2 regions of the Streptomyces sp. NPDC017940 genome follow, and region 1 is predicted to be linked to the other one. Evidence: riboswitches for the same ligand, from Rfam matches in the RefSeq annotation. Region 1 holds a riboswitch; the other holds the start of a gene.
What was found. Region 1 has a riboswitch for thiamine pyrophosphate ahead of thiC (phosphomethylpyrimidine synthase ThiC). Riboswitches for the same ligand answer to the same signal wherever they lie in the genome.
Positions count from the first base shown of each region.

Region 2: it holds a riboswitch for thiamine pyrophosphate, as region 1 does, so the genes downstream of both, ACH4DX_RS32550 (thiamine ABC transporter substrate binding subunit) here and thiC (phosphomethylpyrimidine synthase ThiC) in region 1, are expected to answer to the same signal.

Region 1 covers NZ_JBIRHJ010000008.1:452,268-456,473, reverse strand. The annotation lists gene ACH4DX_RS28330 (hypothetical protein) at 1-479, shown strand, start outside; gene thiC (phosphomethylpyrimidine synthase ThiC) at 732-2,519, opposite strand; TPP riboswitch at 2,512-2,666, opposite strand; gene ACH4DX_RS28320 (YibE/F family protein) at 2,738-4,141, shown strand.
Region 2 covers NZ_JBIRHJ010000012.1:110,227-114,432, reverse strand. The annotation lists gene ACH4DX_RS32565 (hypothetical protein) at 396-572, opposite strand; gene ACH4DX_RS32560 (hypothetical protein) at 615-746, shown strand; gene rlmN (23S rRNA (adenine(2503)-C(2))-methyltransferase RlmN) at 912-2,018, shown strand; TPP riboswitch at 2,087-2,192, shown strand; gene ACH4DX_RS32550 (thiamine ABC transporter substrate binding subunit) at 2,279-3,367, shown strand; gene ACH4DX_RS32545 (ABC transporter permease) at 3,343-4,206, shown strand, end outside.

The sequences.
Region 1 (4,206 bases):
CCGCGATCTTCCTGCTCGTCGGCTACATCCTGAAGATGCTCGACCCCGAGCCCGCCTTCGCGGACACCCTGCTCACCGCCGGGTGGCTGTTCGGCGCGCTCACGGCGGGCGCCATCCTGGTCGCCGCGGTCGGTCTGCTCCTCACCGCCCTGCGCAACGGCTCCACCTCTCTTCAGGCAGGCTCGCACCATGAGCGGGACGAGGCGGTGGAGCGGGCCAGGGAAGCCTGGTGCCGGGCGCTTCTCGAGCGGGGCATCCTGCCCTTCCTGCGCGAGGCGCTCGCGGACCCGGACGCCACGGCGGCGCCCACGCCCCGCACGCCGTCCGCGGGACCTGCCGGGCGCATGCCGCAACTGGGCTACCACAGGCCGGGCTTCAGCAGCCCGGACGGCGGCTCGACCACCGGAACGCGTCCGAGCTACACCAGTCCGGACTTCTCGAGCCCGGACTACGGCGGTCCCGAGCACCGGCCGGACTGACCGGGAGCAGGTTCGTCCGGCCGCCGGACGAGCAGGTTCGTCCGGCCGCCGGACCGACCGGACGCCTGTCCGTCGGACCAGGCGAGCTCGGCACGTACCGCGGGAGAGGCGACGGGAAGATTGGCACCCTTGCGCAGGGAACTGGCAGTCATGCGGCCAGTCTGCCCAGCCCCGCGCCGCGGGGGTACCCGTGCTGTGGGGGTAACCGTGCTGTGGGGGTAACCGTGCTGTGGGGGTAATCGTGCTGTGGGCTCAGTCGGCCAACGGCAGATAGACCCGGTTCCCCGCCGCCGCGAACTCCTCGGACTTCTGCTGCATGCCCTCCTCGATCTCCGTCTGCGTGGTGCCGTGCTCACGCCGGATGTCCTGCGAGATCTTCATCGAGCAGAACTTCGGCCCGCACATCGAGCAGAAGTGCGCCGTCTTCGCCGGCTCGGCGGGCAGCGTCTCGTCGTGGAACTCCCGTGCCGTGACCGGGTCGAGGGCAAGGTTGAACTGGTCCTCCCACCGGAACTCGAAGCGGGCGTCCGAGAGCGCGTCGTCCCAGTCCTGCGCCCCCGGGTGCCCCTTGGCGAGGTCCGCCGCATGCGCCGCGATCTTGTACGTGATGACGCCGGTCTTCACGTCGTCGCGGTTGGGCAGGCCGAGGTGCTCCTTCGGCGTGACGTAGCAGAGCATCGCCGTGCCCCACCAGCCGATCATCGCGGCGCCGATGCCGGAGGTGATGTGGTCGTAGGCGGGAGCGATGTCCGTGGTCAGCGGGCCCAGCGTGTAGAACGGCGCCTCCTCGCAGATCTCCTGCTGGAGGTCGATGTTCTCCTTGATCTTGTGCATCGGGACGTGACCGGGGCCCTCGATCATCGTCTGTACGTGATGACGCTTGGCGATCCGGTTGAGTTCCCCGAGCGTGCGCAACTCCGCGAACTGCGCCTCGTCGTTGGCGTCCGCGATCGACCCGGGCCGGAGTCCGTCGCCGAGCGAGTACGTCACGTCGTACGCGGCGAGGATCTCGCACAGCTCCTCGAAGTGCTCGTAGAGGAAGCTCTCCTTGTGGTGCGCCAGGCACCAGGCCGCCATGATCGAACCACCGCGCGAGACGATACCGGTCTTGCGGTTCGCGGTGAGCGGCACGAACGGAAGGCGCACGCCCGCGTGCACCGTCATATAGTCCACGCCCTGCTCGGCCTGCTCGATGACCGTGTCCTTGTAGATCTCCCAGCTGAGCTCCTCGGCCCGGCCGTCGACCTTCTCCAAGGCCTGGTACAGCGGCACCGTGCCGATCGGCACGGGGGAGTTGCGCAGGACCCACTCGCGGGTCGTGTGGATGTTCCGGCCGGTGGACAGGTCCATGACCGTGTCGGCACCCCACTGCGTGGCCCACGTCATCTTGTCCACCTCCTCCTCGATGGAGGACGTGACCGCGGAGTTGCCGATGTTGGCGTTGACCTTCACCAGGAACTTCTTGCCGATGATCATCGGCTCGATCTCCGGGTGGTTCACGTTCGCGGGAAGCACCGCCCGGCCCGCGGCGATCTCGTCCCGCACCACCTCGGGCGCCATGCTCTCCCGGATGGCCACGTACTCCATCTCGGGCGTGATCTCCCCCCGCCGCGCGTACGCGAGCTGCGTCACGGCCTGCCCGTCGCGACTCCGGCGCGGCTGGCGCGGGCGGCCGGGGAACACCGCGTCGAGGTTCTTCAGGCCTCCGCGGGGCGAGGTGTGCTTGATGCCGTCGTCCTCGGGGCGGACCGGACGGCCCGCGTACTCCTCCGTGTCACCGCGGGCGATGATCCAGTTCTCCCGGAGCGGTGCGAGGCCCCGGCGGACGTCGGTGTCGATATCGGGGTCGGTGTACGGCCCCGAGGTGTCGTACAGCGTCACGGCCTTGCCGTTGGTGAGGTGCACCTGGCGGACCGGCACCCGCAGATCCGTGCGCGAGCCCTCCGGGCCCGCCACATACGCCTTGTGCCAGCCGTTGGACTTCCCGCCCCCGGCACCCTCGGTGCTGGAGGCAGGCGTGCGTGCGTCCGATGTGGTCATGAGACCTACTCCCTACGCCGGCATTACCCGGTAACAGGTTCGGCGGTCGACGCAGCCGTTTCCGTACGGTCCGAACCGGTATCTGCCCGTTCGTACGGAGGTCAGCGCCCTCTCAGCCCGGTGCTCCGAGCTCCCGCGATTGCAAAGGTGCCTCCACGCTAGCGTCCCATCGGGCGCGGTGAACAGAGGGCCCCCACCGTTCTTGCGATGATCGGGCCGTGACGACGACACCTACGCCCACCGGGCCCCCCACCCCGGAGCCGCACGGCCACAGCCACAGTCATGGCCCCGCAGCCCCCGTGTCCCAGCACCTGCGCAAGGTCATCGCCGCCGTCCTCATCCCCTTCGCCGCAGCGGTCCTCGTCGGCCTGGTGGTGCTGTGGCCGGGCGGCGCGCCCGCCCACGAACGCACCGGCGTCGGCTTCGACCGGCAGACCCAGTCGGCCACCGTGACCAAGCTGGACAAGCTCCCCTGCAAGGACCTCAACCCTTCGCAGACCCCGCCGGGCGGCGACACCTCCACCGCCGAGGGGCAGTCCGCCGAGGCCCGCACCCAGGGCACCTGCGGCCGCGCCACGATCAAGGTCACCAGCGGACCCGACAAGGGCCGCACCTTCACGGAGATCGTCCAGCCCGACGCCCCCCGGCAACTGCGCAAGGGCCAGGACCTGGTGGTCGCCTACGAGCCCAAGGCCCCCAAGGACCTGCAATACTCGGTCACCGATGTGAACCGCAAGGTCCCCATGGCCCTGCTCGCCGGCATCTTCGCCCTCGCGGTCGTCGCCGTGGGCCGCTTGCGGGGTGTCATGGCCCTGGTCGCCCTCGCGGTGAGCTTCCTGGTCCTGACCTTCTTCATCCTCCCGGCGATCCTCCAGGGCTCGAACCCGCTCGTCGTCGCCGTGGTCGGGGCGAGCGCCATCATGCTGTGCGCGCTCTACATGTGCCACGGCCTGACCGCGCGCACATCCGTCGCGGTGCTCGGCACCCTGGTCTCCCTCCTGCTCATCGGCCTGCTCGGCTCCCTGTTCATCGGCTGGGCCTCCCTCACCGGCAACACGGACGACAACACCGGCCTGATCCACGGCCTGTACCCCGACATCGACATGAGCGGCCTGCTGCTCGCCGGTGTCATCATCGGCTCCCTGGGCGTGCTCGATGACGTCACCGTCACCCAGACCTCCGCGGTCTGGGAGCTCCATCAGGCCAACCCGACGATGGGCCGCCGCGGTCTGTACCGCGCGGGCATCCGCATCGGCCGCGACCACATCGCCTCCGTCGTGAACACCCTCGTCCTCGCCTACGCGGGCGCCGCGCTGCCCCTCCTGCTGCTGTTCTCCATCGCCCAGAGCAGTGTCGGCACCGTCGCCAACAGCGAACTCGTGGCCGAGGAGATCGTCCGCACCCTCATCGGGTCCATCGGTCTCGTCGCCTCCGTTCCCGTCACCACCGCGCTCGCGGCCCTGGTCGTCTCCGCCGACCGCCCCGGCCCCACCACCCCCTCGTTGTCCGCCCCCACGCCCCCGTCGCCGACCCCGCCCGGAACCACGCCCCCCGCCTCCCCGGGCCGCCCGGCACCTCGTCGCCCCTCCTTGGCAGGCAAGGGCCGCCGCCGCAAGACGTGAGCCCTTGGTCCCAGTCCCGGCCCCGGCCCCTGCTCCAGCACCGGCGTCGACCCCGGCACGGCCCA
Region 2 (4,206 bases), on a different contig from region 1:
TGTGGCTGTTCTGAGAACCGAGCGTGTCCGGATGCGTCCCGGGCCAGATCGCCCTCTCGTGTGCCCTTCGTGTACGTGTCACACAGTTGAGAGGCGTGGCCTGGGGGAGGGGAGTCCTGCATGTCGGTGTCGGGTAGCTATCCGGCAGGGCCGTCGGCCTGGGCGGTCGAGCGGTTCGGGCGGCACGCCGGCGCGCTTGCCGTTGCGGTCCCTGAGCAGCTGGCCAAGGCGCACGGGAAGGCTCATGCCGCGCATCTCGCTGCGGGACTGAAGAAGCGGAGTCCGTACGGTGTCGCCCTTGCGGGGCTGGTGCGCGAGAACCTGGCGGAGACGGTTCGGGGGCTGGAGGAAGCCGTGCGAGACGTGCGCGGATATGAGTATGCGGTGATCAACGATCACGCACTCTTCCCGTTCCGGTACGCGGACAGGCCGAGGCCGTTGGACCGGCCCGACTGCCCGCCAATGCGTCGCCCACCCGGCACCGGCTGCTTCGGGCACACGGGCCGCAGCACCCGGAAGGCCTGTTCGATGTCGACGAGGACTTTGCGACCGAGGAGTACCTGGGACTGCATGAGGCCTTCGAGGAGCTGGGAGCCTCCACCAAGCTGGTCTGTGTGTTCTTCACGGCCGACGTCGAGAACGGCATCCATGCCATCCACTGGGGAGACGCCCACCTCGAACCCGGCCGCACCTTTACGTGGCCCTACAAGGAGCAGCTCCCCGTTGCTCCCGTGCAGATGACGTGACGGGCGGTGGCGGCGTTGCCCGCACACAGCCGGTCTGGGCTGGCTGAGTCCTGGGCCGTCCCTGCGCCGTTCGAGGCCGACCAACGCCGACAGTCGGCACCACAGGTGACCCCCATCCCGCTCCGGCCTGGGCTCCCCGAGTTGATCTGCGACACTGGGTGGGTTATGCCTAAGCCCGGAGAACTCACTTTCGTCGCCCCCCGCGGAGCCAAGAAGCCGCCGCGGCACCTCGCCGACCTCTCGCCCGCCGAGCGGAAGGAAGCCGTCGCCGCCGTCGGGGAGAAGCCGTTTCGCGCCAAGCAGCTGTCGCAGCACTACTTCGCGCGGTACGCGCACGAGCCCGAGCAGTGGACGGACATTCCCGCCGGTGCCCGGGGCAAGCTCCAGGAGGCGCTGCTTCCGGAGCTGATGTCGGTCGTGCGGCACATCAGCTGCGACGACGACACGACCCGTAAGACCCTGTGGCGGCTGTTCGACGGCACGCTGGTGGAGTCGGTCCTCATGCGGTACCCGGACCGGGTCACGATGTGCATCAGCTCCCAGGCGGGCTGCGGCATGAACTGCCCGTTCTGCGCCACGGGCCAGGCGGGCCTGGACCGGAACCTGTCGACCGCCGAGATCGTGCACCAGATCGTCGACGGCATGCGGGCCCTCAGGGACGGCGAGATCCCCGGCGGCCCCGCCCGGCTCTCGAACATCGTCTTCATGGGCATGGGCGAGCCGCTGGCGAACTACAACCGCGTGGTGGGCGCGATCCGCCGCCTCACCGACCCCGAGCCCGACGGTGTGGGCCTCTCCCAGCGCGGCATCACCGTCTCCACGGTCGGCCTGGTGCCCGCGATCCACCGGTTCGCGGACGAGGGCTTCAAGTGCCGTCTCGCCATCTCGCTGCACGCCCCCGACGACGAGCTGCGCGACACCCTCGTCCCGGTCAACACGCGCTGGAAGGTGCGTGAGGTCATGGACGCCGGATGGGAGTACGCGGACCGCTCGGGCCGCCGGCTCTCCATCGAGTACGCGCTGATCCGTGACATCAACGACCAGGCCTGGCGCGGCGACCGGCTCGGGCGGCTGCTCAAGGGCAAGCCGGTGCACGTCAACCTGATCCCGCTGAACCCCACGCCCGGCTCGAAGTGGACCGCGTCCCGTCCCGAGGACGAGAAGGCGTTCGTCGAGGCCATCGCCGCCCACGCGGTGCCGGTCACCATCCGGGACACCCGCGGCCAGGAGATCGACGGGGCGTGCGGGCAGCTCGCGGCGGCCGAGAGGTAGTACCGCCGCGGCCGGAAGGTGGTACCGCCCCGGCCTGGGGGTACGCTGGCGGGCGTACTGACATCTTCATATTCCGACAGGGGAGCGCCACAGCGCTGAGAGTGCGGTATCGGCCGCAGACCCTCTGAACCTCGCCCAGGTCATTCTGGGTAGGAAGTTCGGTCACCACTCAAGCTGTTGCGCCCTGCCCGGGACGCAGAGGACCGCGGTCCCTGCCGTCCCGGACAGGGCCGCGTCTCTTCCTGGTCACTCCAGGAGGAATGTTTTCCGTGAGCACCATCAAGAAGGCCTCGGTCACGGCGATCGCCGTGGGCATCGGGCTCGTCGCGGTCACCGCGTGCGGCTCCGGGGGCGGCGACACATCCGACTCCACGTCCGTGACCCTGGTGACGCACGACTCCTTCACCGTCTCCAAGGGCGTCCTGAAGGACTTCGAGAAGACGTCCGGCTACAAGGTCCGCGTCCTCGAGGACGGCGACGCCGGGCAGGCCGTGAACAAGGCGATCCTGTCCAAGGGCAACCCGCAGGGCGACGTCTTCTTCGGTGTCGACAACACCCTGCTCTCCCGCGCGCTCGACCACGGGGTCTTCGAGTCGTACGAGGCCAAGGGCCTGGACCGGGTCGCGGCGCGGTACCGGCCCGCCGGGGGCGAGAAGGGCGTCACGCCCGTCGACTCCGGCGACATCTGTGTGAACTACGACAAGAAGTACTTCGCCGACAAGAAGCTCGCGCCGCCGAAGTCCTTCGACGACCTGATCGAGCCGCGGTACAAGAACCTCCTCGTCACGGAGAACGCCTCGACGTCCTCGCCCGGCCTCGGCTTCGTGCTCGGCACCGCCGCGAAGTACGGCGACGACGGCTGGCAGGGCTACTGGAAGAAGCTGAAGGCCAACGGCGTCAAGGTCGTCGACGGCTGGGAGCAGGCCTACAACGAGGAGTTCTCGGGGTCGGCCGGAGGCAAGAAGGCCAAGGGCGACCGGCCGCTCGTCGTGTCGTACGCCTCGTCGCCGCCCGTCGAGGTGCTCTACGCCAAGCCGCAGCCCGAGGAGGCCCCCACCGGGGTCGCCACCGGCACCTGCTTCCGGCAGATCGAGTACGCGGGCCTGCTCAAGGGCGCGAAGAACGAGAAGGGCGGCAAGGCGCTCCTCGACTTCATGATCAGCGAGAAGTTCCAGGGCGACCTGCCGCTCCAGATGTTCGTGAACCCGGTGCGGGAGGGCGTGCGGACGCCCGAACTGTTCCGGAAGTTCGGTGCGCGGGTCGACGAGCCGCAGACCATGGCGCCGAAGCGGATCGCCGACCACCGTGAGCAGTGGGTCAAGTCGTGGACCTCGCTCGTTCTGAAGTAGCCGAGGCGCCTGCCGGTGCGGACGGCGGGCCCGGGGGCTCCCGGTCGGGGCGCGGGGGCCCCGGCCGCCGCCGGGACCGGTGCGGAAGCGCGACGCGGCTCGCCCTGTTGGCGCTGCCCGTCGCGTTCTTCGCCGTGTTCTTCGCCGTGCCGGTCGCCGCGATCGTCGCGCGCGGCCTGAAGGTGGACGGCAGCTGGCGGTTCGGGCGGATCGGCGAGGTGCTCGGGCAGTCCGACATCCAACAGGTCCTGTGGTTCACCACCTGGCAGGCGCTCGCCTCGACGGGGCTCACGCTGCTGATCGCGCTCCCCGGCGCCTATGTCTTCGCGCGCTTCGACTTCCGGGGCAAGCAGGTGCTGCGGGCGGTCGTCACCGTGCCTTTCGTGCTGCCGACCGTCGTCGTCGGCACGGCCTTCCTCGCCCTCGTCGGGCGCGGCGGCCTCCTCGACGAGCTGTGGGGCGTACGCCTGGACACCACGGTGTGGGCGATCCTGCTCGCCCACGTCTTCTTCAACTACGCCGTCGTCGTCCGCACCGTCGGCGGGCTCTGGTCGCAGCTCGACCCGCGGCAGGAGGAGGCCGCGCGGATGCTCGGGGCCTCCCGCCCGCGCGCCTGGTGGTCGGTGACACTGCCGGCCCTCGCGCCCGCCGTGGCGGCGGCGGCCCTGATGGTGTTCCTGTTCACGTTCACGTCGTTCGGGGTCGTACAGATCCTGGGAGGGCCCGCGTACTCGACGCTCGAAGTCGAGATCTACCGCCAGACGGCGCAGCTCCTCGACCTGCCGACGGCCGCGGTGCTCACGATCGTGCAGTTCGCGGCGGTCGGCGGGGTCCTCGCG